3 regions of the Dickeya parazeae Ech586 genome follow, and region 2 is predicted to be linked to each of the others. Evidence: predicted binding sites of a transcription regulator. Region 2 holds the regulator's gene; each other region holds the start of a gene.
What was found. Region 2 encodes Fur, which represses iron uptake genes when iron is present. Its sites were predicted from a motif close to ATAATAATGAGAACNACTATCAA; they were not measured.
Positions count from the first base shown of each region.

Region 1 (9,110 bases), 1.9 Mb from region 2:
TACTGGCAATGCTGCTGGTCGGTTGCGACAACGCCGCCACCCCAACGCCAACAACCTCGGCGTCAGCGTCCGTGGGCTGGCCCCGTACGGTACCAACGCCGAAAGGGCCGCTCACACTCACGCACCCACCACAACGCATCGTTTCCACCAGTGTCACCCTCAGCGGTACACTACTGGCTATCAATGCGCCGCTGGTTGGCTCCGGTGCCACCAGCCCTGATACCGTCGTGGCTGACGAGCAAGGGTTCTTTCGTCAGTGGAGTGCCGAAGCAAAAGACCGCCACGTCAAACCGCTCTATATCACCGAACCGAATGCAGAAGCGATTGCCGCGGCCGCACCGGACATGATCATTATTGCCGCCACTGGCGGTGACTCCGCCCTGAAGCTGTATGAGCAACTTTCGGCCATCGCGCCGACGCTGGTGGTGGATTACGGCGACAAAAGCTGGCAACAACTGGCTGACTATCTGGGTGAAGCTATCGGTCACGAAACCGATGCCCGCCAGGTCATTGAGCGTTTCGAACAGCGGGTGCAGGCGGTGAAACAGGCGATTGAGCTGCCGCCACAACCCGTGTCGGCACTGGTGTATTACGAAGACGGTCGGGGAGTTAACCTATGGACACCCTCGTCCGCACAGGGACAATTGCTCCATGAACTCGGGTTCCAGTTAGCTTCGCTGCCGGACAACCTGCCTACCGAAACGCGAATGGGCAAACGGCAAGATATTGTGCAGATTTCCGGCGAGAATATGGCTGCCAGCCTCAACGGCCAGTCACTACTGCTGTTCGCCACTGACGAGGATACCGTGAAGCGGGTTATCGATAACCCGTTCCTCAGTCACCTCGAACCGGTCGTGCAACACCGCGTTTGGGCGATGGGCCCGGACACCTTCCGGCTCGATTATTACAGCGCCAGCAACATGCTGGACCGGATCGAACACCGTTTTCGTCGGCCAGCGGCTCACTGACCGACAGCATTGATCACACGGCGACGCGTTATCCTTCCTGTAACACGTCGCCGGTTTCCTCTTCGGTCTGCGTTTCCGGCGGCTCGCCAAAACGGCATTGTCGTAGCGGACGTACCAGCAATGCCATCAGTGCCCCCAGCGCGGTCGCCGCCGCACCGAACGCCAGAATGCTGGTCGCAGGCACCAGGAGTTTGCCCATCAGCCCCAGAATCAGCGCGCCAACGGAATCACCGGTGACATCCTGCGCGGTACCGAGACTATTGACCCGGCCCAACAGGTGATCCGGCGTGTGACTCTGAATCAGGGTGAACTGCAACAACGAGGTGATCGCATTGAAATAGCCATAACAGACTAACGCCAGCAGCGCTGGCAGCAAATGGCTAAACAGCCCCAGCGACCCCACCGCCAGAAACGCCCCTGTCGCACAGCCCAGCAGAATGCGCCCCGGCCGCTCTACACCCGATACCCAGCCACTGGTAAACGCCCCCAGCATGGCACCCAGCGGTACGGCGGAATACATTAATCCCACCGCCGACGGCCCGGCGTGGTACGCGTCACCCGCCAGCGCCGGGAACAGCACCCGCATGGCACCCACCACGCTCACCAGCATACCCAGTAGCACCACACATCCCACCACCGGGTGCGCACAAACAAAACGCACCCCGCCCGCCAGCGCCTGTAATGGGTGCTCCGGTTTGCCCGGTGCCGGTTTCATGGTCGGCAGTCGCACCAAGGGGATCAAGGTCGCCAGCGTACCGGCGGCAGCCACCGCGAAATTCCAGCCTACGCCACCAGCGACAATAATCACCCCACCCAGCGCGGGTGACAAAATGGCACCCAGTCGTACCGTCAACATGGTCAGCGCCCCGGCAGCCGGTAAATTTTCCCGACCGACCAACAACGGGATGACCGCCATCAGCGCGGTCATCCCCAGTGCGCCGAAAAAGCCGTCCCAGGCCGCCAGCACGTACAGCGCCAGCAATGACGGCGTGCCGGAAAACGCGTTCAGGCTCAGTGCCACAAACCCTATCCCACAGGTGCCGCGGGCAAACAAAATCAGTTTGCGGCGATCAAAGCGATCCGCCAGTACCCCGCCCAACATCAGCCCGATAAACATGCCGATGCCATCCAATGCCACCGCCATACCGACCTGTAACGTTGAACCGGTCATCGCCTGAATCTGCACCGGTACACCTACGGTCAACATACCAAGAGCAAACACCGATAACATGCGGGCCACAAAAATGGCGCGAAAATGCGCATTCTGCCTGAGCAGACTGAAGTCGAGAAAAAAAGAAGATTTAGCCATGAGTGTTGGTTGAATTCCTGTCTTTAGTCAAAATGCGGCTTCGGCCGCACAGCAGCGCCGCCAGTAGCGACCTGAAAAACGGCATACCCGGCAAGGTGCGAGACGTTAATCCTGTGGTAAACGCCCCTAACCCGGCTTCAGGTCAATGTCTTTACCAAAACCTCAATGTTACCCTAGTCATGCCATAACATTAATGATAATAATAATCATATGCATTATTTAATAAAGCAGTTCTTATCAATGCGTTCATCTCTTTGTAGTCAGGCAACCGTCCTGCCGTACACACTGTCATCGTTAACCGGGCGTCGGCTTGGTGGCGTACTGCCTTGTCTGCTGTTGCTAGCTTTGGTGTGTCTCGCCAGCCTGATGCTGGGTGCCCGCGCCATCGCGCCGGAGGTCGTCTGGCAGAGTCTGGCCGGTCATACACAAGGTCCGGACAGCATCATCGTTTTACAGGCGCGGCTGCCGCGCACACTGGCCGGTATTCTGGTGGGCATGGCGCTCGGTGCCTCCGGTGCGGTGATGCAGGCGCTGACCCGCAACCCGCTGGCCGACCCCGGCATCCTCGGCGTTAACGCCGGAGCCAGTTTCGCCATCGTGCTCGGCATCAGCGTATTCGGGATTACCGGTATGGCGTCGTGGCTGGGGTTTGCCTGGCTCGGCGTGTTGGCAGCCAGCCTGATGGTGTGGATCATCGGTACACTGAGCGGCGGTCGGGTTAATCCAATACGCCTGACGCTGGCCGGTGTGGCGCTGAGCGCCGTGTTGTCGGGGTTTACCTCATCACTGTCGCTGCTCAATCCACACGCCTTTGATCAGTTGCGTCTGTGGGAAGCCGGTACGCTGGATATCCGTTCGCTGAGCAACATTGCCTGGGTCACGCCCATCGTACTGCTGGGCTGCGCACTGGCTTTTTTGGCCGCTCGTTCATTGAATACGCTTAGTATGGGGGATGACCTCGCGACGGCACTCGGCACCCGTGTGGGGGTCATTCGTGTGATGGCGATGCTGTCGGTGATGCTGTTGTGTGGCTCCGCTACCGCGCTGACCGGCCCGATTGGCTTTGTCGGCCTGATGATCCCCCATATCGCTCGCGGCTGGGCCGGTCCGGATCAACGCTGGATTCTGCTCTATTCCCTGCTGTTCGCCCCCATACTGTTGCTCTGCGCTGATATTGTCGGCCGCCTGTTGGTAGCGGGTGAATTGCGGGTTTCTATTGTCACCGCCTTTATCGGTGCGCCGGTGCTGATCTGGCTGGTACGCCAGCGCAAGTTTTAGGAAACACGTTATGTCTACCCGAACTCTGTTCCTGCGCACGGCTTCTGGTTTGATTAGCGGTCGGTTGCCGTTGCGTGCATTGTGGATCAACCTCTCGCTGCTGTTGGTCTGCATTGCCCTGCTGACGCTGGCAGTCAGCCTCGGCACCCTGCCGCTGTCAGCCGTCACCGTCTGGCAGGCGCTGGCTCACCACGGTGATGCCGGTACCGTGACCGTGGTCACCCAATGGCGCGCCCCTCGGGCGATCATGGCGTTACTGTGCGGTGCCTGTCTTGGTATCAGCGGTGCTATCTTCCAGTCCCTGACGCGCAACCCATTGGGTAGCCCGGACGTCGTGGGCTTTAACACCGGTGCCTATACCGGTGCGCTGGTCACGATCATTGTGCTGCACGGCAGCTATTACCAGATTGCCGGTGGTGCCATGTTGGGTGGTCTGGCGACCGCGTTACTGGTGTATCTGCTGGCCTGGCGGCAGGGTATCAGCGGTTTTCGGTTGATTATCGTCGGGATCGCGGTCAGTGCCGTGTTGTCGGCGTTCAATACCTGGTTGATGATCACCGGCGCGCTGGAAACGGTGATGAGCGCCGCCTTGTGGGGAGCTGGCTCGTTGAACGGTATGACCTGGGCCAAAGCCATGCCAGCGTTACTGGTAATGCCACTGACCGTGCTGGCAACGCTACTGCTGGCGCGGCGCTTGCAATTGCTGGAAATGGGCGATGACAGCGCCAGAGCGCTGGGGGTCAATGCACAGGCCAGCCGATTGTGGCTGATGCTGTGCGGCATCGTATTGATTGCGGTGGTCACGGCCAGTGCCGGGCCGGTTTCCTTTATCGCACTGGCCGCACCGCAGATAGCACGCCGCCTGACTCGTGCCAGCACTATGCCGCTGTGCGCCGCCGCACTGGTGGGGAGCGTGCTGCTACTGGCAGCGGATATTGTCGCTCAGCATCTGTTTACCGGTCGGCAATTGCCTGTCGGTTCGGTGACGGTCAGCATTGGCGGGCTGTATCTGATCGGGTTGCTGATCCGTGAATCGCGTCGCTAATCCGCCCCTTTAATTTACCTGTAATTTGCCTGTAAAGAGTGATTCGGATGACACAGCTTTTACACGCCGAGCAGTTAACGCTGGGCTACGACAACAACATTATCGCCCGCAATTTGAGCGTGGCGATCCCGGCAGGAAAATTCAGCGTCATCATCGGCCCCAACGCCTGTGGCAAATCCACCCTGCTGCGAGCGCTATGCCGCCTGCTCAAACCGATGGCGGGCGACGTGTTGCTGGACGGTACCAGCATCCACCGCATTCCCACCAAAACGCTGGCACGGCAGTTGGGTCTGCTGCCACAGCACGCTATCGTGCCGGATAACATCACCGTGATGGATTTGGTCGCGCGCGGCCGCTACCCGCATCAAACGCTACTGCGTCAGTGGAGTGAGGCGGATCAAGTGGCGGTGGAACAGGCGATGGTGGCGACTAACGTCAGCGAACTGGCAGAACGCAGCGTCGATGAACTGTCTGGCGGCCAGCGTCAACGGGTGTGGATTGCGATGGTGCTGGCACAACAAACGCCGCTGTTATTGCTGGATGAACCGACCACCTGGCTGGATATCGCCCATCAAATTGACCTGCTCGATCTGTTTCGGGAACTGAACCAGCAGCATGACCGCACACTGGTGGCGGTACTGCACGACCTCAATCAGGCCTGCCGCTACGCCGATCACCTTATCGTGATGCGCGCAGGCACCGTCATGGCGCAGGGTGCCCCCGCCGATGTCATCACCGCCGAACTGGTGCAGGCAGTGTTCGGCATGGCCTGCGTCATCATCGACGACCCGGTTTCCCACACACCCCTTATCGTCCCCTGCGGCCGCCATCACCCAGCCCCTTGACGCTGTTGACAAACAGCGCTGTTGTTTTGTTATTGGTGATTTCTGTTGGAGTTACGAGAGGTTTCGTGCTTGATGGCATCCGTTATCCCTTTGCGACATCATCGCACGCACGACAAGGAGAGGCTCAGCGCCGCCTCTCCTTGACCACTGGCTGGTGGCTAAACTGTGCCGCTGGCGCGGTCCCCTCGGCGTTCGCCTTCGCTGTTCGGGCCGCCCGTGACGCGTTCCAGACGCGGCACGGTCTTTCGCCGCGTCCATGCGGCTCACCCGGCGAAGACGAACACCTCGGCACAGTTTTTGACGCCAGAAAGACCCATTGCTGACGATTAAGATGGTTGTCTACAGCCTCCATGGCCGACTGCTGTCGGCCATGTTCTCATTCACCGGTGTAGCAGCTTATTCAGCAACGGCCCCAGGTTTTCCAGCGATGCGGGCGACAGAATATCCGCGTGCTCACAATACTGCGGATACTGCGTCAGTGTACCGACATACGGTGCCCAGGTTGCGTCAACGTCCATCCCTGCTGGCAGGGTGCGGGTTGCCACAAACAACGTGGCTTCACCGTCGTAACGCTGTGAACGGGCCGATGACAACAGCCGTACCGCATCCTGATAGTTAGCGACGATATTGCCAAACATCGCCTCCCGTTCTGCGCGCAGTTGCGGGTCGTCCTCCGCCTGCGTGTCGGCCATAAACCCGGCCTGTTCACGCTCGACTTCCTCGCGGGCGTCGGCTTCATCCGGGGCGGTCCAGTCCTGCCCTTCCGGCGGATAGGTATCCAACAAACCGAGGAACGACACCGTTTCGCCCGCCTGTTGCAACCGTGCAGCGATACCGTGCGCCAGCGTACCGCCGAGCGAGTAACCCAGCAGGAAATACGGCCCCTGCGGCTGAATACGCCGGATGGTCGCCAGATGGCGCTCACACATCGCGTCCACCGATTCACACGCGGCAATCACCCCGTCCGGTCGTGGTGATTGCAACCCGACGATCGGGTACTCCCCGTCCAGATACTGCAACAGACCCGCATACTGCCAGGCAAAGCCCGATGCCGGATGCAGGCAGAACAGCACCGGCCCGGTTCCCGTCCGTAACGGCAGCATATCGCCATTACCGTCCAGATGCTGGCTGTCCGCATCGCCTTCTACCAGCGCTGCAATGCGGGCTACGCTGCGTGCCGCCATAATCTGCCCCACCGTCAGCGAGTGTTGCAGCTGACGGCGAATCTCGGCGGCCAGTCGCATGGCCAGCAACGAGTGACCGCCCAGTGCAAAGAAATCGTCATCCACCGATACTGTCTCGCAGGCCAGTAAATCAACAAACAGGGCCGCGACCGTGCGTTCGATGTCCGTTTGCGGAGCGCGCCCGTCAGCGTGCTGTCCGGCAGGTGCCGGTAACGCCTTACGATCCAGTTTGCCATTCGCACTCAGCGGGAATGACGCCATCAGCACATAACTCACTGGCACCATATGGGCTGGCAATTGCTGCGACAGCGACTGTTGCAACTGGTCAACATCCAGCGAGACACCGGCCTGCGCCACCAGCCAGGCCACCAGCTGTCGGGCATCGGCACCGTGCAGTCGGGTTGCTTTTCCACCCAACTCACGCGCACCGACCACCGCTTGCGCCACGCCGGGCTGTGCCAGCAGCACCTGCTCAATTTCGCCCAGTTCGATGCGCTGACCACGGATTTTCAACTGGTCATCGCTACGCCCCAGGTAGTCTACCGTGCCGTCTTCCAGCCAGCGTGCGATATCGCCGGTACGGTACATCCGTTCACCGTGGGCAAACGGGTCCGCCACAAAACGGCTGGCAGTCAAATCCGGTCGCCGCAGGTACCCCTGCGCCAGTTGGATACCGCACAAATACAGATCGCCCGCTACGCCGACCGGTACCGGCCGCAACGCGCCGTCCAGAATACGCAGTTGGGTATTCCACACCGGCAGGCCGATAGGAATGCCCGGCAACTGACAGCGTTCCAGCGCCTCGCCAGAGGCCGGTTGCCAGGTGACATCCACTGCGGCTTCGGTCGGGCCGTACAAGTTGTGCAGCGGTGCCGCGATGAGCGACTGATAATCCAGCGCCAGTTCGCGCGACAGCGCTTCACCACTACAGAACACTCGCCGCAGGCTGCCACAGCCGATCTCGTCACGCGGATGCGTCTCCAGCGCACTCACCCAGGCCGCCAGCATCGACGGCACGAAGTGCAAGGTGGTCACCGCGTAATCGTTGATCAACTGTACCAGTGCCTCCGGGTCACGGTGCGCATCCGGCGGTGCCATCACCAGACGGGCACCGACCATCAGCGGCCAGAAGAACTCCCACACCGACACATCGAAGCTGCACGGTGTTTTCTGTAGCACCACGTCATCCGCCACTAACGGGTATTGATGCTGCATCCACCACAAACGGTTGACGATAGCCTGATGGCCGACCACCACCCCTTTCGGGCGGCCAGTAGAACCGGAGGTGTAAATCACGTAAGCGGCCTGCTGATCGGCGACCGGCGGCGACGAGTGACGCGGCGACTGGCGTTCATCCGCCAGCGTATCGAGCAACAGTACATCGGCCATGCCCGCAAAACGCGATTGCAAACGGCTTTCGGTGATCAGCAGGCGAGGTTGCGCATCCTCCACCATCAGCGCCAGCCGCTCATCTGGGTAACCGGTATCCAGCGGCAGCCAGGCCGCACCCGCCTCCAGAATGGCATATAACGCCAGGCTCAAGCGCACCGAGCGCGGCAGCGCCACCGCCACGATGTCGCCGGGGCGCACACCGGCGTCGATCAGCCGGTCGGCCAGCAGACGGGTCTGGCGTTGAACCTGACGGTAGGTCAACTGATGCTGACTATCCACCAGCGCGATACGCTCCGGCGTGCGTTGTGCCTGTGCTGCCAACGCCTGATGCAACGTACCCGGCGGTACTGGCTGTTCGGTACGATTGACCGCCGCCAGCAGCGCCTGCTCTTGCGGCAGTTGCAGATTCCAGGCCGACAGCGGGCGCTCCGGGTCTGCCACCAGTTGTTGCAGTAACAGTAATAAGCGCTGCGCCAGCCGCTGCGGCTGCGCCACGCTGTCGCGGTATTCCATCAGCAGCCGCAGCCGTTTGCCCGGCAGCACCAGCAGCGTCAGCGGATAGTGGGTATAACCCCGATTGTTGACCGCCTCACAGCGCAGCGCCTGCCCGGCCTGACTCAGCTCATCGCCATCCGGGTAGTTCTCCACCACCAGCAAGGTGTCGAACAGCGTGCCGGTACCCGCCAGTTGCTGGATTTCCCCCAGGCCTACGTCATCGTGTTCAATCAGTTGAATTTGCAGCGCCTGTAGCTCAGCCAACTGCGGCGGCAACGGCCGTGATGCATCCAACCGTACCCGCACCGGTAACGTATTGCTGAATAACCCGACCTGCTGGCTGATGCCGTCGATCTGCCCGAAGCGGCCGGACACCGGCGAGCCGAACAGCACATCGTCCGCGCCGCTACTGGCGCACAGCAACATCCCCCAGATGCCCTGCATTACGCTGTTGAGCGTCAGGCCATACTGTTTACACAGCGCCAGTAACCCGTGTTCCAGTTGCGGTTCCGGCAGTAACTCCAGCTCGCGCACTTCATCATGATACGAACCATCGCCATGATGCGGTCCGTCACCAAATAGCAGGGTCGGGCG
Region 1 covers NC_013592.1:3,170,428-3,179,537, forward strand. Annotated here, with positions in the region: gene fepB (Fe2+-enterobactin ABC transporter substrate-binding protein) at 1-968, shown strand, start outside; gene entS (enterobactin transporter EntS) at 997-2,277, opposite strand; gene fepD (Fe(3+)-siderophore ABC transporter permease) at 2,488-3,555, shown strand; gene fepG (iron-enterobactin ABC transporter permease) at 3,566-4,600, shown strand; gene DD586_RS13880 (ABC transporter ATP-binding protein) at 4,648-5,445, shown strand; gene DD586_RS13885 (amino acid adenylation domain-containing protein) at 5,826-9,110, opposite strand, start outside.
Region 1: a site for Fur is predicted at 2,465-2,487, ahead of fepD (Fe(3+)-siderophore ABC transporter permease). Genes of this name have one in related genera too.

Region 2 (11,817 bases):
GCCGTATCTCCTCGTCAGCGTCCGGCGATGTGCTGGAAGTGCAGATTCAGGATAACGGCCCAGGCATCCCCATCGGTCAGGAAAAAATCATTTTCGACAAGTTTGCCCGCGGGCACAAAGAGTCTTCGATTCCCGGCGTCGGGCTGGGGTTGGCGATTTGCCGGGCGATTGTAGAAATTCACGGCGGGAAAATCTGGGCCACCAACGCCGACGAAGGCGGCGCGGTGTTCCATTTTACCCTGCCGTTGGGTGCGCCACCGGCGCTCGAACCTGAAGAGATGGAGTCTTGACCCTGTTACAGACCAACATACTGATCGTAGAAGATGAAAAAGAGATCCGGCGTTTTGTCCGCAACGCGCTGGAAGGTGAAGGCTGTCGCGTGTTTGAAGCCGAAACGCTGCAACGGGGGTTGATAGAAGCCGCGACGCGCAAACCGGATCTCATTATTCTTGATCTGGGTCTGCCCGACGGCGACGGCATTGATTACATCCGTGATCTACGGCAGTGGAGCGCTATTCCGGTTATCGTGTTGTCAGCCCGCACCGACGAACAGGACAAAATCGCCGCACTGGATGCCGGTGCCGAAGACTATCTCACCAAACCCTTCGGCATTGGCGAACTGCTGGCACGCTCACGGGTCGCGTTACGTCGTTTTAGTACTCCCCAGCAGGAAACCCCGCTGATTACCTTTTCTAATGTCACCGTGGATTTGCTCAACCGCCAGGTTATCCGCAATCAGCAGGAACTGCACCTGACGCCCATCGAATTCCGACTACTGTCCACCCTGCTCGCCAGCCCCGGCAAAGTGCTGACACAGCGCCAGCTGCTCAATCAGGTCTGGGGCCCTAATGCCGTAGAACACAGCCATTACCTGCGAATCTATATGGGGCATTTACGCCAAAAACTGGAAGATGACCCGGCACGCCCACGTCACTTTCTGACCGAAACTGCCATCGGCTATCGGTTTATGCCCTAACTGGCACCTTTTAATGATTCGTGACGCTGGCGCCCTGCCCGCGTCAGGCGTAGCATCCTGATTTTTCGCCACAAGACGCTAACCAATAGAGAGAAGATAAGTGATGAGTAGCTGGTTACTTTACGCTTTACTGTCGGCGCTATGCGCTGCACTGGTGGCGCTGTTTGGTAAAATCGGCCTGCAACAGCTGGATGCCAATACGGCCACCGCCATTCGGGCCGTGATTATGGCGTTGTTTCTGGTCGGCGTGGTGGTGGTGCAAGGCAAATCCTCACTCTTCGGCACCGTATTGGCCAACCATAAAGCGATGTTGTTTATCGTATTGAGTGGTGTGGCAGGGGCGCTGTCCTGGTTGTTTTATTTTATGGCACTGAAAAGCGGCAGCGTCGCGCAGGTCGCGCCTATCGACAAACTTAGCGTGGTATTTGCTGTCATTCTGGCTGTGCTGCTACTGGGTGAAAATATATCGCTGCTGGCGGGGGTGGGCGTCGCGCTTATTTCTGTCGGCGCGTTGCTGGTAGCATTAGCATAGGTGGAGTCACTGTCATAAAAAAGGCGCTGCTTACACAGCGCCCTGATTAAAACCGATGACGCATTACTTCGCGTTGCTCAGCACCGCGCTAACGATTTCCACCGCTTCTTTCTCGATTTTTTCACGGTGTTCAGCACCGAGGAAACTTTCGCAATAAATCTTGTAGGCTTCTTCCGTGCCAGATGGACGAGCGGCAAACCAGCCATTGTCGGTCATCACTTTCAGGCCGCCAATCGATGCACCATTACCGGGCGCAGCAGTCAGACGGGCCGTGATCGGGTCACCTGCCAGCGTACTGGCGGATACCATTTCCGGCGATAGCTTCGACAAGGCCGCTTTCTGGGCATGCGTTGCCGATGCCTGCAAACGGTTGTAGCTCGGTGCACCAAAACGTGCCGCCAATTCATCATAATGCTGCTGTGGGTTCTTACCGGTTACCGCGGTGATTTCCGCAGCCAGCAGGCACAGAATGATACCGTCTTTATCCGTCGACCAGGGTGTGCCGTCAAAACGCAGGAACGAGGCGCCAGCGCTCTCTTCACCGCCGAAGCCCAGCGTCCCGTCAAACAAACCATCCACAAACCATTTGAAGCCGACCGGCACTTCCACCAGTTTACGGCCCAGATCGGCCACTACACGGTCGATCATCGCACTGGATACCAGTGTTTTACCCACTGCGACCGATTCGCCCCACTGCGGACGATGACGGAACAGATAGTTGATAGCGACCGCCAGATAGTGGTTCGGATTCATCAACCCAGCCGGGGTGACAATGCCGTGGCGGTCATAATCCGGGTCGTTGGCGAAGGCCAGATCGAACTTATCGCGCAGCGACAGCAGGCCAGACATCGCCGAAACCGACGAGCAGTCCATACGGATAACACCGTCGTGGTCCAGCGTCATAAACCGGAACGTCTGATCGATAGCATCGTTAACCAGCGTCAGATCCAGCTGGTAGCGCTCGGCGATGCGCTGCCAGTAAGCAATGCCGGAACCACCGAGCGGATCCACGCCAAGTTTCAGGCCCGCACGCTGGATAGCGGCCATGTCCACCACCTCACCCAGCGACTCGACATACGCCTCGACCAGATCGCGTTCGTGCAGGTGGCCGCTCTGGCGAGCGAGATCCAACGACTGGCGCTTCACCTCACGTAAGTTATCCGCCAGCAGTGCGTTAGCACGTTTTTCAATCACGCTGGTGAGATTGGTATCCGCCGGGCCGCCATTAGGCGGGTTGTATTTAATACCACCGTCTTCCGGCGGGTTATGCGATGGGGTAATCACGATACCGTCCGCCAGTGCGCCGCCCTGGCGGTTGTGCACCAGAATCGCGTTCGACACCGCCGGTGTCGGGGTAAACCCGTTATCCTGCTGGATAATGACGTCGACACCGTTGGCGGTCAGCACTTCCAGTACGGAAATGAACGCCGGCTCGGACAGGGCGTGGGTGTCTTTGCCCACATAGCATGGCCCCGTGATGCCCTGACGGCTACGCTCTTCAGCAATCGCCTGAGCAATCGCCAGAATATGGGCTTCATTGAAACTGTGGCGAGCGGCACTGCCGCGGTGGCCTGAAGTACCGAATTTAACCGACTGAGCCGGATTGCTCGCATCCGGGCTCAACACATAATACTGGGACGTCAACTGTGCGACATTAATCAGGTCGCTTTGCCGGGTAGGTTGTCCGGCTCTCGGGTGATTAGCCATTGGCGTTTCTTCCTGACGCAGTGATTTAAATGGTGCCGCAAACTTTCTCTGTCAGCTCCGGCGGGAACTGCATCGCCAGCATGATGTCCTCGACCATGCTACGTTTACGACCGGTATTGGTATTAGTGATAACCCAGTAAGGCGTGCCTTCAATAGGGCGAGGTTTAGTCTGGGCGCCGTGCAGCAACAAGGTCTGCTCGTCAGCCGCAAAATAAACGCGGGTACGACCGTGCGACGACTCGGTGGCCGCCGCAAATTCTTCTGGCGATAAGCGATACAGGGTAGACAGCACCATCAGGAAACGATTGACTGCCCTACTCTGCTCGGCGTATTCGTCCGACAACAGTAACTCGCGCACGGTTCTTACCCGGTCACGCGGCGGCTGCACGGCAGCAGGCTGGGTGATTGTCGACTCCGTTGCCGGTGGTACCGCCACCGCCGCTGGCTGCGCGCTGCTGAACTTCAGCATGCGCCGTAAAATATCTGATGCACTCTCGCCGATATGCTGAGTGTGGCTGGCGATATAACGGTAAAGCTCGTCGTCGACCTCAATAGTTTTCATCTTTATCCAGTACTGTTTTATGTCTTTAATTAATCATCGGGAATTATACAGGCTATGCGCAACCCACGAACAGCAGCAGACAGCGCTGAGAACATATTCAGGATTATCCTGAACGTACCGCGCACATCCTGTACATGAACGCGACTTTCCGCCTGCTGCCCCGGTTGACGCTGCCTGAGAGAGTTTACCCTGCGGCGAAGCGACATGGTAAAGTCATGATACCCTAAGCCACTGTCTCTCTGAATGAACTTCACCATGAAATTGAATTATCGCTGGCAAAACGCACAATCCCCGCAAAATCAATTACCCGTTGTCCTCATTCATGGGCTATTCGGTAATCTGGATAACCTCGGCGTACTGGCACGCGATCTGCAAAAACATCACGATACCGTGCAAGTTGATCTGCGCAATCATGGGTTGTCGCCTCGCTCGTCAGAGATGACGTATCCGGCTATGGCGCAGGATGTGTGTGAACTGATTGACGAGCTGGGTCTGGAGCGTGTCATCCTGATAGGCCATTCGATGGGTGGAAAAGTGTCAATGGCTCTGACCGAACGGCTTGCCGCACGCATCGACCGCATCGTGGCAATTGATATTGCGCCGGTCGATTATCAGGTTCGTCGCCACGATAAGGTGTTTGCCGCTATTCGCGCCGTCAGCGACGCGGGCGTCACACAACGCTCACAGGCAGCGGAAATCATGCGGCCTCATCTGTCCGGCGAAGAAGGCGTGGTGCAATTTTTGCTGAAGTCATTTCAGCAAGGAGAGTGGCGTTTTAACGTACCGGTATTATGGGATCAGTACGAGCATATTGTCGGCTGGAAAGAGGTATCCCCCTGGACGGGCTCTATTCTGTTTATCCGTGGCAGTGAGTCGCCTTATCTGGACGATCGTTATCGCGACGACCTGGTGCGCCAGTTTCCTGCCGCTAGAGCCCATGTGGTCAGTGGTGCAGGCCACTGGGTACACGCGGAAAAACCCGACGCCGTACTGCGCGCCATCCACCGTTTTTTAGCCTCACATTAAGGCGCAACGAGACGATAGTCCGCCCGGCAGGCAAAGGGGTTGTCTTATAGCCTGATTTAATTAAGCCTTAATTGAGTCTTAGCCCCAGTAAACGTTGTCGCCACCGCAACGGCTGGGGTATTATGGCGCGCTCAGTATGAGGGATGGCTGTATGGCCACTTGCATCGTTAACCACATTTCATCAAAACGCGGCCTGAGTTGCTAAAAGCACCAGATAATCCCGGCGGTGAGCCTCCGAGATCAAACGCGGCGTTTTGGCCGAATTTCTTGCAGTACCATTAGTTATGGCAAAAGAACAAACGGATCGCACCACGCTGGATCTGTTCGCGAATGAGCGTCGGCCAGGGCGGCCGAAAACCAATCCGCTCTCGCGTGACGAACAGTTACGGATCAACAAGCGCAACCAGTTGCGGCGTGACAAAGTGCGGGGTCTTCGCCGTGTCGAGCTGAAAATTAACAGTGAAGCGGTAGAGATTCTCAATGCGCTAGCTGAACAAAAAAACATCAGCCGAAGTGAACTGATAGAACAGATGCTGCTGGCACAGTTGGCAGAACAACAAGACTAATACACGACTACAACACAACTACATAGTGCTGGCGTCATCCATGACGCCTGACGTCCTCAATACATCAGAACGTTTCCCAATTATCACTGCCTTTCTTCGCTGATGTCGCAGCAGGCAATGCTTTGGCAGCCGGGGCCGCCACGGCTTTAACCGGTGCCTGACGGTCGCGTCTTGGCGGCAGACCGGATGCCTGTTCTTCGGACAGACGGAATACAGATACCGCTTCGGTCAGCACCATCGCCTGTTCTTCCAGTGAGCGAGTCGCGGCAGAGGCCTCCTGCACCAGCGCGGCGTTCTGCTGAGTCACGCCATCCATTTCCGTGATCGCCAGGCCAGCCTGAGCGATACCTTTACTTTGCTCATCCGATGCGGTGGCGATTTCCGACATAATCTCGGTCACATTGGTTACCGCTTTCACAATCTCGCTCATGGTACTGCCTGCGTCAGCCACCAACGAGGAACCGTTATCCACGCAACGAACCGACTCGGCAATCAGATTTTCAATCTCTTTGGCCGCCTGCGCACTGCGTTGCGCCAGGCTTCTTACTTCACCGGCCACCACCGCGAATCCACGCCCCTGCTCACCAGCGCGAGCCGCTTCAACCGCTGCGTTCAACGCCAGAATGTTGGTCTGGAAAGCGATGCCATTAATGACACTGGTAATCTCAGCGATTTTCTTCGAACTACCGGAGATTTCCGCCATGGTTTTCACAACATTGTCGACCAGTGCCCCCCCCTTACTAGCCGTGGTAGAAGCCTGATGAGCCAGTTGGCTGGCGTGGCTGGCATTTTCCGCATTCTGTTTCACGGTCGATGTCAGCTGTTCCATACTGGCCGCACTTTCTTCCAATGCCGCTGCCTGCGACTCGGTACGGGCCGCCAGGTCGTTGTTGCCGGATGCAATTTCCGACACACCCTGATAAATGGAATCCGCACTGCTTCGAATGGTACTCACGGTGTTCGCCAGGCTGGTTTGCATATCGCGCAGCAGCGGGAACAGTTTACCTACGCAGTTGTTACCAAAATCCAGAATCGGTTTGCCAAGACGGCCAGCCGCAATCACCTGGAAGTGTTCACGCAGATCGTTGAGTGGGCGAGTCAAACACGCGACCAGATAGCGATCGGTCATAAACAGCATCAACAAACCAGCCACCAGCCCTGCCAACAAAATATTCTGTCCGACAGCAGTAATACTTTCCAACCGGTCGCCGGCATCGACGAACATCGTTGACCCGGCTTTGTTGAAGTTGGTGAACGAGACATTGAACTGACGACTGAAGGCGGGCACGATGTCTTTGGCATACTTGTCGTACTCATCGAACTTTTTGTCCACCGCACGCTGGTACATCGGCTCAACCCCTTGGGTAATCAGGTTGCTCCAGTCACGTGTTACCGCGTCCACCAGCTCCGGCGACATGCCGACATGATCAATCTTTTTGAAGGCTTCAAGGTTAGATTTCAGTAGATCCAGCGCAGCCTGTGATGATTTTTGCTGTTCATCTGCCTTCTGATCATCGCCACTCTGCCGATAATCAATCGCACGTGCCAGTCGGGTTACCATACGGAAATACTGGTCATTACCGGTATTAACCAAATTCATATTATTAACCAGCAAAGCACTGGTTTTAGATGTTTCGTTCATGGTTTTGAACGAATACATAGTGTAGAGCGAGACCGCAATCCATAACACACAGAAGATGCCAAGCACCCATAACATGGCAGTGCGAATGGCAATATTTTTTAGGAATTGCATAATTGACTCCATAAACGAGCTATTGATCGAGGAGGTAAGGCTTGTTTTGACTTATGTAATGAGAAAGTCTCTCGTTTTGTAAGAAACATTGCTGCACATTTACATTCAATAAAGCACCATGTTCCGTCATCGTCAAAACTATAAGAATATTTAGTCTTTTCTGTTTTTTTAAAAACTAATAAAAATTAGATATTTAACCAATTGCCCATATTTTCAGTTATCTGTGAGAATATCGTATTTAAAAAAAATTAAAAAAACATTAAGAAGGCGATTAAAAAAGAATCAATTAATTGTTTTTACAGCACGACTGCAGGCAGCCACAGATACACGTTTATCCGTCAGACAGTGTCTGCTATTATTAACGGATAGTGGGTGACGTAAGCACCATACCCTTAGGAATCAAGAGGTTATTTAATCTATGGCTCTCATAGGCATTTTTTTTGGCAGTGATACTGGTAATACCGAAAATATTGCTAAAACTATCCAGCAAAAACTGGGCAGCGACGTCGCCGAACTGCACGACATTGCCAAAAGCAGCAAAGAGGATCTGGAGCGCTTTGACATCCTGCTGCTGGGTATCCCGACCTGGTACTACGGCGAAGCACAATGTGACTGGGATGATTTCTTCCCAACCCTGGAAGAGATTGATTTTTCTGGAAAACTAGTAGCTATCTTTGGTTGCGGTGATCAGGAAGACTACGCAGAGTACTTCTGTGACGCCATGGGCACCATTCGCGACATCATCGAACCGCGCGGTGCAAACATCGTTGGTCACTGGCCAACAGAAGGCTACTACTTCGAAGCCTCAAAAGGCCTGGCGGATGACGATCACTTTATCGGCCTGGCTATTGATGAAGATCGCCAGCCAGAACTGACCGGCGAACGCGTATCCACCTGGGTCAAGCAAATCAGCGAAGAGCTGAATTTGAAAGCCTTACTGGCCTGATTCACCCGTGGCCCTGATGCACCGCTGGTGCCAATGTAGTCGGGGCCATATCACCATCGATAAGTAAACATCGATAGGTAAATCTCAACAGGTAAATCGATGGCTAAATCGATAATGAGAGCCATAGATAGATAAAACCTATCGCAATCAGTGATACATTTTTTTAACTTTTCATCCTGACAAGGTACAATGTCATTCGCTCAGCCGGATTATGTTTAATGATAAATCCTGGCGTACAATTTGTTCCTTATCGATAACTACTCTGAATACAGTACGTTAACCTGAACCATATTGTAAAAGTTCCGTAGTTTTCATTTCGATGGTGCGGTTCTATAATTGAGACACATGACCTTTTTTACGCCGACCGATGATACTAGGCTAATAGCCTCCCAGATAAAGCACGTAACAGGACTAAATCCGCATGACTGACAACAACACCGCATTAAAGAAGGCCGGCCTGAAAGTCACACTTCCACGACTGAAAATTTTGGAAGTCCTTCAGGATCCTCAATGCCACCACGTCAGCGCGGAAGACTTATACAAGAAGCTGATTGATATGGGGGAAGAGATTGGTTTGGCCACTGTCTACCGTGTGCTCAACCAGTTTGACGATGCTGGCATTGTCACCCGCCACAACTTCGAAGGTGGCAAATCCGTTTTCGAACTCACCCAGCAACACCACCATGATCATTTGATCTGTCTGGATTGCGGTCGGGTGATTGAATTCAGCGATGAGTCTATCGAAGCGCGCCAGCGTGAAATTTCCGAGAAGCATGGCATCAAGCTCACCAACCACAGTTTGTATCTGTATGGCCATTGCAGTAGCGGCGACTGCCGTGAAGACGACAACGCGCACGACGAACGCTGATTGAGCCTTCTCTATTAATTCTGAGCAAAAATAAAACCGCCGAGGCGGTTTTATTTTTATCTTAACGTCCCAATCAGGCAGCGATTAACCCGCCCAACTATCACGCAATCCCACCGTCCGGTTGAATACCAGATGATCAGGACGGGAATAAACGCGATCCGCGCAGAAATACCCTTCACGCTCAAACTGATAGGCTTTTTCGACCTCAGCATTACCCAAACTGGCTTCGACAAAGCCCTGAGCAATACTCAGTGAATCAGGATTGATGGTGGAGAGAAAATCCTCTGCTCCGCCAGGGTTAGCTATGCTAAACAGGCGATCATACAGACGGAACTGCGCTGGCAACGCGTGAGCAGCAGATACCCAGTGGATCACACCTTTCACTTTACGGCCGTCGGCCGGATCCTTGCTCAGGGTTTCCGTATCACAGCTGCAGTAAATCGTGGTGATCACACCCTGCTCGTCTTTATCAATGCGTTCAGCCTTAATGACATACGCATTACGCAGACGGACTTCTTTGCCCAGCACCAGACGTTTGTACTGCTTATTGGCTTCTTCACGAAAATCAGCGCGATCAATGTACACTTCGCGACTGAAGGCAACCTGTCGTGTTCCCATCTCTGGTTTATTCGGATGGTTGGGCATGCTCAGCCATTCTTCATGACCTTCCGGCAGGTTCTCAATTACCACTTTCACCGGATCCAGCACCGCCATCGCGCGTGGTGCATTTTCGTTGAGGTCATCACGAATGCACGACTCGAGGGCTGCCATTTCCACAGTGTTATCCTGTTTGGTCACACCAATACGGCGGCAGAACTCACGAATAGAAGCGGCGGTATAACCACGGCGGCGTAAACCAGAGATGGTCGGCATGCGCGGATCGTTCCAGCCTTCGACGATCTTCTCACTCACCAGTTGGTTCAGTTTCCGCTTGGACATGACCGCGTATTCCAGGTTCAGGCGGGAAAACTCGTACTGACGCGGGTGAGCAGGAATGGTGATATTATCCAGCACCCAGTCATACAGGCGACGGTTATCCTGAAACTCCAGCGTACACAGCGAATGTGTAATACCTTCCAGCGCATCGGAAATGCAGTGGGTGAAGTCATACATCGGGTAGATGCACCACTTATTGCCGGTCTGATGATGCTCGGCGAATTTGATGCGATACAGCACCGGGTCGCGCATCACGATAAATGGCGATGCCATGTCGATTTTAGCACGCAGGCAAGCAGCACCTTCGGCGAAACCGCCGTTGCGCATTTTTTCAAACAGCGCCATGTTCTCTTCAACGCTGCGATCGCGGTACGGGCTATTTTTGCCCGGAGAGGTCAGCGTGCCGCGGTATTCGCGAATCTGTTCCGGCGTCAGCTCATCGACATATGCCAACCCTTTATTGATCAGTTCAACAGCATACATGTGCAACTGATCAAAATAGTCCGACGAATAGCGAACATTGCCGCTCCAGGAAAAACCCAGCCACTGAACGTCATGTTTGATGGATTCAACGTACTCGATATCTTCTTTTACCGGGTTGGTATCATCAAAACGCAGGTTGCACTTGCCGTTGTAATCTTCAGCGATACCGAAGTTCAGGCAGATGGATTTAGCGTGGCCGATATGAAGATAGCCGTTCGGCTCTGGAGGAAAACGCGTCTGAATGCTGTCGTGTTTACCGGTAGCCAGATCTTCATCAATGATCTGACGAATAAAGTTGGTTGGGCGGGCTTCAGCCTCACTCATGCTTGGTTCCTCAAATGCGAAAAAACAACCCTTAACCACTAATGATCCAACAAGCCACGCTGGGAAACAACCGTTTGTTTCATGAAAATTCAAGATAAAAAAACGGAGCGTGCTTGCAGGCGCGCTCCGTTTATCGATATCAGACGGCGATAATGACGCCAGCCGAATTATTCCTGTGAAACCTCACGCAAGGCGGCGGCGATATTCTCCGCCTGAGTGCCAACCACAATCTGCACGCTTTGCTTATTGAGACGAATCACACCCGCGGCCCCTAACTGACGTGCCGCTGATTCGTCCACCAGGCTCGAATCCTTCACGCTCAGGCGCAAGCGAGTGATACAAGCGTCGATGCCGGTCAGGTTGTCTTTACCGCCGATGGCCTGCAAATACCCTTTCGCTACCGATTGGGCATTACCCGCAGGAGCGGTTACCTCAGTTGAAGTCTGTGTTGTCGCAGCGGCTTCACGTCCCGGCGTCATCAGGTTAAATCGGGTAATGGTAAAGCGGAACACCACATAATAAATGGCGAAGAACACCACTCCCTGGAGCAGCAACATATACCAATGTGTCGCCAGTGGGTTGCGCGTAGAAAGCACCAGGTCCACCAAACCAGCACTGAAACCAAAACCGGCAATCCAGTGCATGCTGGCAGCGATGAATACGGAAATCCCGGTCAACACGGCGTGCAGTACATACAGCACAGGCGCGACAAACATGAAGGAGAATTCCAGCGGTTCGGTAATGCCGGTGAAGAAGGCTGCAAACGCCGCCGCCACCATAATCCCCGCCACCCGGCTACGATTTTCAGGACGCGCACAGTGATAAATCGCCAGCGCCGCGCCCGGCAAACCAAACATCATGATCGGGAAGAAACCGGCCTGATAACGCCCGGTAATGCCCGGAATCGCTTTGCCAGCATCAATCGCCTGCTGCCCGCTCAGGAAATTGGGGATATCGTTAATGCCCGCCACATCGAACCAGAACACTGAATTCAGTGCATGATGCAACCCGACCGGAATCAACAGGCGGTTAAAGAAGGCATAGATACCAGCACCCACCGACCCCATTTGCTGGATATGTTCGCCAAAGGACACCAGCGCGTTATAAATCACCGGCCAGACGTACATCAGCACAAACG
Region 2 covers NC_013592.1:1,292,372-1,304,188, reverse strand. Annotated here, with positions in the region: gene kdpD (two-component system sensor histidine kinase KdpD) at 1-290, shown strand, start outside; gene kdpE (two-component system response regulator KdpE) at 287-976, shown strand; gene DD586_RS05870 (EamA family transporter) at 1,080-1,508, shown strand; gene pgm (phosphoglucomutase (alpha-D-glucose-1,6-bisphosphate-dependent)) at 1,572-3,215, opposite strand; gene seqA (replication initiation negative regulator SeqA) at 3,241-3,777, opposite strand; gene ybfF (esterase) at 4,033-4,803, shown strand; gene ybfE (LexA regulated protein) at 5,088-5,369, shown strand; gene DD586_RS05845 (methyl-accepting chemotaxis protein) at 5,434-7,122, opposite strand; gene fldA (flavodoxin FldA) at 7,541-8,068, shown strand; gene fur (ferric iron uptake transcriptional regulator) at 8,490-8,936, shown strand; gene glnS (glutamine--tRNA ligase) at 9,021-10,679, opposite strand; gene nagE (N-acetylglucosamine-specific PTS transporter subunit IIBC) at 10,847-11,817, opposite strand, start outside.

Region 3 (11,817 bases), 1.9 Mb from region 2:
TCAGATGGTCGTCACAGGTCTGTGCGGTTAACGCCGGGTGGGCCTGCACCAGTGCGCTCAACGCCTGCATCAGGTGTGCCGGTTGCAATGTTTCAGGCACCGACAGGAATACGCCGTGCGCAAACCGTTGGTTGATGCCCGCCAGTTGGGCGAAACTGTGTACGATAGGCAGCCCGTCCACCACACCGTAGCGCATGGTGCGTGACGGCGTGGCTGTCGTCGTCAGCGGCTGCATCGCCTGCGCCATCCGCGCTGGCGTGCGCTCGGCGAAAATGGTTTTCGGCCGCAGTTGCCAACCGGCGCGTCGCAACAGCGTGCCCAGCCCCATGGCGGAAATACTGTCGCCGCCGAGTGCAAAGAAATCCGCTTCCGCGCTGACCGCGTCCAGTTTCAGCAGGCTGGCGATGGACTGGCAAATCAGCCGTTCTTCATCGGTGGCGGGTTCACGTCCCGCCACGGCTTCTGCTTGCTGCGGTTTTGGCAGTGCCTGACGGTCAATTTTACCGTTGACGGTCAGCGGCAGTTCCGCCATCACCATCAGCACCGCCGGGACCATGTAATCCGGCAGTTGCTCAGCCAGTTGTGCCAGCAAACGGGCAGCGCAATCCGGTTGTTCGCGGACGTTCTCGTTCGGCACCGAGCAATAACCGATGAGCCGGTGCGTCGCACCCAGTGGTTCGGCGATCACCACCGCGGTACTGACCTCATCCAACGCCACCAGCGCATTTTCTACTTCGCCCAGCTCCACGCGAAAGCCGCGCACTTTGATCTGATGGTCAACGCGGCCGATAAAGGCCAATTGGCCGTCGTGACGCCAGCGCATCAGGTCGCCGGTGCGGTACATCACCGCCCCCGCTATGAACGGACAGGCGACAAAGCGCGTCGCCGTGAGATCCGGGCGGCGCAGGTAACCACGCGCCAGCCCCGGCCCGGCGATATACAGCTCACCGGGGACGCCTACCGGCACCGGTCGCAGGTGGTTATCCAGCAGCCACACACGGGTATTGGCGACCGGTTGGCCGATAACCGGCTGGTCCGCCACCGTGACCCGGGCACCCAGCGTATCGATGGTGTATTCCGACGGCCCGTAATAGTTATGAATTTCCATCTGCGGGTGCTGGCGCATCAGTTGCCACAGCCGAGGTGTGGCCGCTTCACCGCCAATCATGATGAAAGCGGGCTGATGGTTATCCGGCTCCAGCAAGCCGCTGTCGATCATCTGGGTGAAAAACGACGGGGTGATGTCCAGCAAATCGATAGGCGTCTGAGTAAAGTGTTGAACCAGCGCCCAGGCATCTTTACGCAGCTCTTCATCGAAAATGTGTAATTCGCTGCCCATCATCATGCAAAACAGCGGTTCCCAGGAGGAATCGAAGGAGAATGACGCCGTGTGTCCGGCACGTAAACGGCGACCATTTTGCCGTGAAAAGCGATCTATCACCGGGCCAAACAGGAAGCTCGAATGTGACATCATCAGGTTGAGCAAACCGGCATGGGTACTCATCACCCCTTTCGGCTTCCCGGTAGAACCAGAGGTGTAGATCATGTACGCCAGATGTTCAGCCCGTAACGGCTCTCGTCGCTCCGCGTCCGTTACCGGGTGGGCAGGCAAGCGGGCGCACTCGGCCCGTAACGTGGCATCGTCCAGACACAGCACCTGCGGCAGTGTCGGCATAGACTCACGTACCGTGCTGTGGGTCAGCAGCAGGACCGGACGCGCATCGTCACACATCAACGCCAGACGTTCGCGTGGGTAATCCAGATCCAACGGCATATAAGCCGCACCGCTGGCCAGTACCCCAAACATCGCCACCACCGACGAGACCGAACGCGGTACGCCGATCGCCACCACATCACCGGCACCGATGCCCTGCGCCATCAGCCGACGGGCCAGTTGCATGACCTGCGCCGATAACTGGCGGTAGCTGAGTTGCTCGCGGCCGCAGGTCACAGCCAATGCATCGGGTTGTTGCTGTACCTGCTGTTGCAGGCAATCCAGCACCGAGTGCAACGTCGTGGGTATCGTCAGGCGCGGGCCACTGCCCCAGCCGTCAATACGCCGCCATTCGTCGTCACTCAACAGGCTTAATTCGCCGATAGCCTGCTCCGGTTGTTGTATCAGTTGCGTCAGCAGGTGTTGCAGACGCTGCGCATGCCCTTGCAACGCTGGGGCATCATAGCGCGCCGGATTGGCGACCAGTTCCAGTTGCAGCTCGCCCTCCTGCACGCCAAGGGTAAACTCCATATCGTCCACCGGCCCCATCGCCAGCACATGGGTGGTGACCGGCGTATTGCCCAGTGTCAGTTCGGCGTTATACACCTTGAAATTGATCACTGGCCCGTACAAGCCCTCACTGCCACCGACCAGCCCCAGATCCCGTCGTAACTGTTCCGCTTCATAACGCTGATGACGTCGTACCGCCTTGATTTCCTTCTGCAACCTCTGCGTGGCATCGATGAGGGTCATCTCGGGTTGCAGCGTGAGTTGAAGCGGCAGTACGTTCACTACCGGCCCACACGCACACAATGCTGCCGACCCCATGCGCCGCATAAACGGAAAGCCTACCGACAAACGCGACTCGCCACTCATGCGGTAGAGGTACACCGCCAGTGCCGCCATCGCAATTTCCGCCGGTTGTAGCTGAGCGCCAAACCGTTGCTCCGCCAGTGCGACAAAAGGTGCAGCGGGTAAGGTGACCCGTTGTTGTAAGGTGCGGATGCCCTGCGGCGAGGCCTCACAAACGTCTGCCGCCAGCGACACCGGCGTCGGCAATTCGCTGGCATGCTCGCGCCAGAACGTAGCCGACTGCTGATAGGCCGACGAACGTTCCCACTCTTGGTATTCCGTCACCACATCAGCAAACGGTGTAAACGGCGAGGCGTCCGGCGTTTTACCGGCGCTAAGGGCGTTGTAAATCGCCACAATACGCCGGGTCAGAGCATCGAAACTGAAACCATCCACCATCAGATGATGAAAGCGCTGATACCAGAACCAGCGTTCCGGCTGTGCCGATACCTGCATCAGTACCTGACGATACAGCGGTTGCCCACCATCAACCGGCAGCGGCGCGGCTAAATCCGCTTGCATCAGCGCCCAGGCAGCCTGCTCGCCTTGCGCTAGGTCGCGAAAATCCAGCCATTCCGGTTCATGAATCGCCGCTATACCCGGTGCAGAAGGTAGCCACTGTACCGGTTCGCCAAGATCATTGAAGCCAAAGCGCGCCTGCACCGTATCCGCTTCCGACAGCCCCTGACGGATGGCCGCCAGCAGACAGTCCGGGTCAACCGGGCCGTTCAACTCCAGCGCATGCGCCACCGTGAACGCATTCGACTGACTGGCGATGTGATCGGCCATCCAGATACCGGGTTGGGCCGCCACCAGCGGCAGTTCCAACACATTCACCGACTGTGCCGACGTGACGTCGTGAGCAGAAACCGGCTGCCCGGACGCTCCCGCCGGGGAGAAGGAGACGTGGGGATGAGACGATGACGCTTCAGCGGATGATGGCTGCTGGGTCGATGATGGTTTCTTTGTCGATGATGATTGCTGGGTAGATAATTGTGTTTCGTTAAGTAGCTCTGACACGTTGTTTTCCTTACTCCGTCAACGGAAACAGTCCCGACTGGTCATGCCGGTTAGGCGTTTTCAGCCCGCAGGCTCGCCGGACGCATGTCCTGCCAGTGGGTTTCGGTATAGGCGATGCACGCCTCGCGGGACTGCGGCCCGTAGACCACCTGCCAGCCCGCCGGTACGACGGCAAACTCTGGCCACAGGCTGTATTGCTGTTGCTCGTTGGTGACGACCAGAAATGTCAGACGATCATCGTCAAACGGATTTACTTGTTCCTGACTCATTGTTATTACCTCATGTGATAAGGGGTGCCGCGCGTTATCGGATATGGCTGTGGTTTAACAACCAACGACATCCGTCCATCAACCCGCCACGCCAGCACAAGGTGTCATGCCCACCGGCATACACACGCTGGTAAACCTGATGCCCTGCAGCTATCAGCGCCTCATGCATCTGTTGATTGACGAAGGCGATATCTGCCTCACGCCGTCCCGCTTCCTGAAAAATCACCAGCGGCGATGCCGTCCGACCACCCTGCCGCACCTGGGTCACCAACACGCCGGGCTCCAGCGTCGCGTGCTGATCAAAATCGGTGATGAATTGCAGATTCGGCCACCAGAACGAGCCAGATTGCGTGAGTACGCGGCCAAAACGCTGCGGCCAGTGCAAACCGGCGTACAGCGCCGCCAGTCCGCCATAACTCTGCCCGGCTACGACGGTACGGTCCGGATCGTCACTAAACGGCGTCAGGCGCGCTGCCTGCGGCAGCAATTCCTGCTGTACCGCCAGCCAGAACGCGGCATCGCACGGCAGTTCCCGACAACGGGTTTCCCCATCAATCGCGTCAATAAATAACCAAACGGCGGGCGGAATATTGCCCTGTGCGGTTTCCGTATCCAGAGCATTAAACAGCGGTGTGTCGTCAGCCCACCGCTGCCCATCCAGAATGAGACAGAGCGGCCGTTGTGCCGGAGCGTCGCTCTCCCCGGTGGTGTACAGCCAAATGCGACGCTGGTTGCCAAGCTGCTCGCTCTGCCAGTCAAACACCGTCAGCCTGGCTGGGTCTGCGCCACTCGCTGTCCCTTGATCCACCGCACACCAGGCCTGCTGTGATGGCGCCCCCGGCATATGCGCCGCTGACAATTGCGCTCCCCACGGTCGGCTCAGGTTGAACGGGTCAGCCATCGCGCAGGGAAACAGCGAACACCACCACGCCCGCTGCTGATCATCACGCTGTTGTTCATCGTCGCTGAATGCCGGTGGCAGTTGCGCCGCCGCAATCGGGATCAGGGAATAACTGCCACGCCAGTCGTGTTCAATTACCATCGACCAATGCCAGACATCGGTGCCGGGCAGGCGCGCCAGGCTCTGCGGATCAGTACTGTGGTGATCGGTCACGCCGTTGATATCGGCATACACCCGTTGGATAGCGGAGTGATGCTCATCGCCGTTCGGGTCACGCCAGAGAAAGGTCATGCGAACCCGCTCGCTATCCTGCGTTTCCACCAGCGGCGTACCCACGCGGGCGATCTGTTGCCACCACGCGTCATCCCCGGCCTGGGGTGATGACAACAGCGTGGCGGCGAAACCTGACGGCTGTACTGCCGACATCAAAACCTCCTGGGTCAACCCTTTACGTTTCACTTACATTCAGTTAACAGAACTAATGTGTCGATTTGTGAATTTACATTTATTTAGACAACGAGAATAATATTGAGAAACATTTTCATTTGCAATAAGATGCAATTCCCAAAGTTTACTGGGATTTAAAAACTCGCCATCTGGTCACATATCGCTAAAAAACAAATTAACCACATGAATTCAAAGTTAATTCGATTTTTTAATGCAAAGAATGGCAAGGCCGGTGAGTACACAGCCTGACGCACATAAAAAATAAGGTCTTTTACAGGAGGGGATCTCTGATGCGTAGCACCAGGAAGAAACAATTAACAAAACTAAAGTCTTGGCAGAAAAATAAAAACGCCATGCCAGCCATGCTGGCTTCCACCTTGCTGGTGGCTGCGCATGCACAGGCAGCGGACACCACGACCAGTACCGATACCATGGTGGTGTCGGCAACCGCCGCTGAAAGCGTGACTGCACCGCTGAAAGGCATCGTGGCGAAGGAAAGTGCGTCCGGCACCAAAACCAGCACGCCGCTCATCAAAACCCCGCAATCCGTCACCGTGGTCACCCGCGACCAGATGGACGCACAAGCGGTTTCTTCCGTATCCGACGCTCTGAACTATTCCAGCGGCGTGGTCAGCAACTACCGCGGTTCGTCTAACCGCAACGATGAAGTGATTGCCCGTGGTTTCCGCTACGCGCCGAAATTCCTTGATGGCCTGAGCTATGGCCTGAGCGGCCAGGGTGCTGCGCTGGGGAAAATAGACCCCTGGTTACTGGAACGAGTAGAGCTAGTGCACGGTCCTGCCTCCGTCCTGTATGGACAGGTCAACCCCGGCGGGCTCATCAGCATGACCAGCAAACGCCCAACGGCAGAAGATATCCACAAAGTGGAATTCAGCGCGGGTAATCAGCATCTGGGTGAAGCGGCGTTTGATTTCGGCGGCGCACTCAATGACGATAAAACCCTGCTTTACCGCCTCAACGGTATCGCCAGCACCCGTGATGAATTCGTCAAGGATTACAAAGAGAAGCGCGTTGCTATCGCGCCAGCCATTACCTGGTTGCCGAACAGCGATACCAGCTTTACGCTGCTGACCAGTTACCAGAACGACCCTAAGGCCGGTTACCGCAACTTCCTGCCCAAGATAGGTACCGTGACCGAAGCCAGCGCAGGCTATATTCCGCGTGATCTGGACGTCAGCGACCCTAACTACAATCGTTCAAAACGCGAGCAGATCGGCATCGGTTATATTTTCGACCACTCCTTCAACGATAACGTCTCTTTCCAGCAAAACTTCCGCTATTCCCAGCTAAGAGAACGTTACAAGTATCTGGTGTATACCTGGAGTAACCCGGAGATCTCTGATACGTCGCTGTCCCGCCGTCAGGTGCGTGAAGAGCTGAACGCCGACGAAATCGGTCTGGATAACCAGATGAAGGTCAAGCTGGAAACCGGCGATGTCCAACACACTGTACTCAGTGGGGTGGATTACAAATGGCAGGATCGCGATTACAACTACTGGCGCAACAGCGGTTCGGGATACAACTTTGACTGGGCGAACCCCAGCTACGGTGGTTCTTATCTGGTCAGCGACAGCCAGCTCTCGTTGAACCAGTCTTACAAGAAAAAACTCGATCAGGTCGGCGTTTATCTGCAAGACCAGATGGAATGGAATCAGTGGAACCTGCTGCTGTCCGGTCGCCATGACTGGAGCCAAATACGCACGCAAGACCACACCACCAGTACCTCAACACAGCAAGACGACAGTAAATTCACGGGTCGTACTGGCCTGCTCTACGCGTTCGATAACGGTATTTCGCCGTATGTCAGCTACAGCACCTCGTTTGAACCCAACCTGGACTCCGGCGCCCCCGGCACGCCTGCGTTTAAACCGACCACCGGTGAACAATCCGAGGTGGGTATCAAATTCCAGCCTAAAGGCAGCAATACCCTGCTGACCTTATCGCTGTTTGATATCACGCAGAAAAACATCACCTCGTACAACAGCGTGACCCAGTACAACGAACAGATCGGCAAAGTGAAATCCAAAGGCGCGGAAGCGGAAGTGCACACGCAACTGACGCCGGAAATCAGCCTGATGGCGGCCTACACCTATACCGATGCGGTCACCAAAGACAGCTACACCGCCAGCCAGGTGAACAAAACGCCATCGGCGATTCCGCGTCACTCCGCGTCCACCTGGGGCAGCTACAGCTTCCAGAACGGCCCGCTGCGTGGTGTCACGCTGGGTACCGGGGTGCGTTATGTCGGCTCAAGCTACGGCGATAACGCCGAGAGCTTCAAAGTCCCGGCTTATACCCTGTACGACGCGATGGCGCGCTACGAGTTAGGTTCGCTCTCTTCGCAGTTGAAAGGCACAACGGTGCAACTGAACGTCAACAACCTGACCGACAAGCGCTATGTGGCGTCATGCGGTGGCGATACTGCCTGCTTCTACGGCAGCGGGCGTACTGTCGTCGCGACGGTCAGCTACAGCTGGTAATACGCGGCAGGGCGGGTTTTCCCGCCCTGCGGTGACGCCTGCGCGCCACCATTTTGTTCCACTCTCGACATAAGGATACCCCCCGTGTCAACGCTCGCAGCTACCTCTTCATCGCTGGATGTCCGCACGCTTCAGCACGATGATTTTCTGTTTCTGTCTCCCGACAACAGCCTGCATGCCCGTGGATGTTACGCCGCCTTGTCGACGGCCGTGGCAGGGGGCGAGCACCTCCAGGGCGATGTTCAGCAGCAGGTCAGCGCCCTGTTTGCCCGCGCCCGGCAGGATGGTATCGCCCGGCCGCTGCTGGTGGGCGCTATCCCGTTTGACAAACGCCAGCCTGCACGACTGTTTGTGCCGCAACAGTCGCACTGGTTCTCACGGGACACCCTACAACACGATATTCTGCCCTCTACGCCAATAAGCGCACGCCAGATACGTGAAGTACCGGGACACGATGCGTTTTGCCAGATGGTCAGCGCAGGCGTTGAGGCCACCCGTAACGGCGATTTGAATAAAATCGTGCTGTCTCGCCTGCTGGATATCGACACCGAACAACCGCTGGACTCAATCCGCCTGTTGCGACAACTCAACCAGCAAAACCCCTGGAGCTACAACTTCCACGTACCGCTGGAACAAGGTGCACTGCTGGGTGCTAGCCCGGAACTGCTACTGCATAAGCAGGGTAACCAGATTGTGTCCCAGCCGCTGGCCGGTTCCGCCCGCCGTAGCGACGACCCGGTGGAAGATCAGCGCCTGCGCCGTACGCTACTGGCCTCCGCGAAAGATCGCCACGAACACCGACTGGTCACCGATGATATTCGTCGGGTACTGGCAGCACGTTGTCGGACACTGAGCATTCCGGACACCCCCGAGCTGCTGAGCACACCGGTGCTGTGGCATCTGGCGACCCGTGTTCAGGGTGAAGTGTTGAACGCCCAGGAAAACGCCCTGTCGATTGCCTGCCTGCTACACCCCACCCCGGCGCTGTGCGGCGTACCGTTTGAAGCGGCTCGGGACCGTATCGCTCAACTGGAACCGTTCAACCGTGGGCTATTCGGCGGTATCGTCGGCTGGTGCGACGATGAAGGCAACGGCCAGTGGGTGGTAACCATTCGCTGTGGCGAGGTACGGCAAAACCGGGTACGGCTGTTTGCCGGTGCAGGCATCGTACCAGACTCTCAGCCCGTGTCTGAATGGCACGAAACCGGCGTTAAATTGAGCACCATGCTGCGTGCATTTGGTCTTCGTCAGGATCAGGAGTGTGCAGCATGATGGTTGAATTCACCCGCTGGCCGCCCGAGCTGGAGCAGCGTTATCGCGAGCGGGGCTACTGGCTGGATCTCCCGCTGGGCGACATCCTCACCCGTCATGCTGATAATGACGCCATCGCCCTGATCGATGGCGAACGCACGCTCAGCTACCGCCAGATGAACCAACTGGTGGCGCAATTAGCTGGCTCACTGCAACGCCAGGGCATCACCCCAGGGCAAACGGCGCTGGTACAACTAGGCAATATCGCCGAGTTCTACCTGACGTACTTCGCGCTGCTGCGTGCCGGTATCGTGCCGGTCAACGCCCTGTTCAGCCATCAGCGCAGCGAGCTGTGCGCCTATGCCGACCAGATTGCGCCAACGCTGCTGATAGCCGATCGCAGCCACGCATTGTTTGCCAGCGATGATTTTATCAACGAACTACGCCAACGCTGCCCCACGTTACAGCACGTTCTGCTGCGTGGTGATGGCGACACGTCTCAGGATTTGTCACAGTTGCTGCTGGAAGCGGAAGCCTTCGCACCAGCAACCCCGACACCCGCCGATCAGGTGGCATTCTTCCAGCTTTCCGGCGGTAGCACCGGCACCCCGAAACTGATTCCTCGTACCCACAACGATTACTACTACAGCATCCGCGGCAGCGTGGAGATTTGCCGGGTTGACGCACATACCCGTTTCCTGTGCGCCCTGCCCGCCGCCCACAACTACCCGCTCAGTTCGCCGGGCGCACTGGGTGTGTTTTATGCCGGGGGCACGGTCGTGCTGGCAAGCGACCCCAGCCCAGCCTGCTGTTTCCCGTTGATTGCGCAGCACCGCATCACCCTCACCGCGCTGGTCCCCCCAGCTGTCACACTGTGGCTGGAAGCGGTGGCGTTATCCGGCGATCGCCACGCGCTGGCAAGCCTGCGCGTACTGCAGGTCGGTGGTGCTCGGTTAAGCGAATCGCTGGCACGGCGCATACCAACAGAGCTGGGTTGCCAGTTACAGCAAGTGTTCGGCATGGCCGAAGGGCTGGTGAATTACACCCGGCTGGACGATGACGATGTCCACTGCTTTACCACGCAGGGCTGCCCGATCAGCGACGATGACGAGGTCTGGGTAGCCGATGCCGACGGCAACCCATTGCCGCACGGTACACCGGGCCGTCTGATGACGCGTGGCCCCTACACCTTCCGTGGTTACTACCGCAGCCCGGCCTACAACCGCCAGGTGTTCAACGCGCAAGGGTTCTACTGCTCCGGCGATGTGGTGATCCAACAGGCCGATGGCTACCTGCAAGTGGTCGGGCGTGAAAAAGACCAGATCAACCGTGGCGGGGAAAAGATTGCCGCTGAAGAGATCGAAAACCTGCTGCTTCGCCACCCCGCCGTGATCAACGCCGCGCTGGTGGCGGTGCCCGACCCGATGATGGGTGAGAAAAGCTGCGCTTTTCTGGTCACCCGCGAGCCACTCAAAGCGGTGACATTACGTCGCCACCTGCGTGAACAGGGTATCGCCGACTACAAATTACCGGACCGATTTGAACAACTGCCCACCCTGCCGGAAACCGCAGTGGGCAAAGTCGATAAACAGCGGCTACGCCAGCTGGCGCAACAGCACGTCGCAACGGCCGCTGCAGGAGAATAAATCATGGCTATTCCAAAACTGAACGCCTACCCACTTCCCAGCGCAGAGCACCTGCCAGTCAATAAGGTGAACTGGCCGGTTGACGCCTCTCGCGCGGCCTTGCTGATTCATGACATGCAAAACTACTTCCTCAATTTCTGGGGAGAAAACAGCCCGCTGACCGAACAGTTGATCGCCAACGTCGCACGCCTTCGACAGGCATGCCGTCAGCAGGGTATCCCGGTGTTTTATACCGCCCAGCCCAATCAGCAAAGCGACGCTGACCGGGCGCTGCTCAACGACATGTGGGGACCGGGACTCAATCGCCACCCGGAACAACAGCGCATCGCCGCCGCCCTGACGCCGGAAGACAGCGATACCGTGCTGGTGAAATGGCGCTACAGCGCCTTCCACCGTTCTGATCTGGAACAGCGCTTGAAATCATCCGGCCGTGACCAGTTGATTATCTGTGGGGTATACGCGCATATCGGTTGCCTGACGACCGCTACCGATGCGTTTATGCGTGACATCAAACCGTTCATGGTAGCCGATGCGCTGGCAGATTTTTCCCAGGAAGAACACCTGATGGCACTGCGTTATACCGCCGGTCGCTGCGGCCGGGTGCTGACCTGCGAACAACTGCTGGATGCGCTCACGCCACATACGGACGACGGCCTGACGCGCCTGCGCGCCGAACTGCTGCCGTTGCTGGATGACGATGACGACATCGGCGACGACGACAACCTGCTGGATTATGGGTTGGATTCAGTACGCATCATGTCGCTGGTTACCCGCTGGCGTCAGCAAGGGCATGACCTAGACTTCGTGGCATTAGTGAAAAAGCCTACGTTGCGTCACTGGCATCAGTTGCTCAGCCAGCGTCAGGCGGAGGAAGCATGAGCGTCGCGCTGGATTTCAGCGGTAAGCAGGTGTGGGTAACCGGTGCCGGACGCGGCATCGGTTATGACATCGCCTGCCGTTTTACCGAGGCGGGGGCGACCGTCACCGGGTTTGACCGTGCCTTTTCCTCAGACGATTTGCCGTTTCACGCCATCGAGCTGGATGTCAGCGATGCAGCGGCTGTTGCTGCCACCTGTGCCAGACAACTGGCACAGACGCCGCATCTGGATGTGCTGATTAACGGTGCCGGGATCCTGCGAATGGGCCACACCGAAACGCTCAGTCAGCAAGACTGGCAGGATTGCCTAAACGTCAACGCTGGCGGTGCGTTTCATCT
Region 3 covers NC_013592.1:3,181,376-3,193,192, forward strand. Annotated here, with positions in the region: gene DD586_RS13885 (amino acid adenylation domain-containing protein) at 1-3,586, opposite strand, end outside; gene DD586_RS13890 (MbtH family protein) at 3,637-3,855, opposite strand; gene fes (enterochelin esterase) at 3,890-5,182, opposite strand; gene DD586_RS13900 (TonB-dependent siderophore receptor) at 5,494-7,704, shown strand; gene DD586_RS13905 (isochorismate synthase) at 7,789-8,976, shown strand; gene DD586_RS13910 ((2,3-dihydroxybenzoyl)adenylate synthase) at 8,973-10,601, shown strand; gene DD586_RS13915 (isochorismatase family protein) at 10,605-11,480, shown strand; gene dhbA (2,3-dihydro-2,3-dihydroxybenzoate dehydrogenase) at 11,477-11,817, shown strand, end outside.
Region 3: a site for Fur is predicted at 5,279-5,301, ahead of fes (enterochelin esterase). Genes of this name have one in related genera too.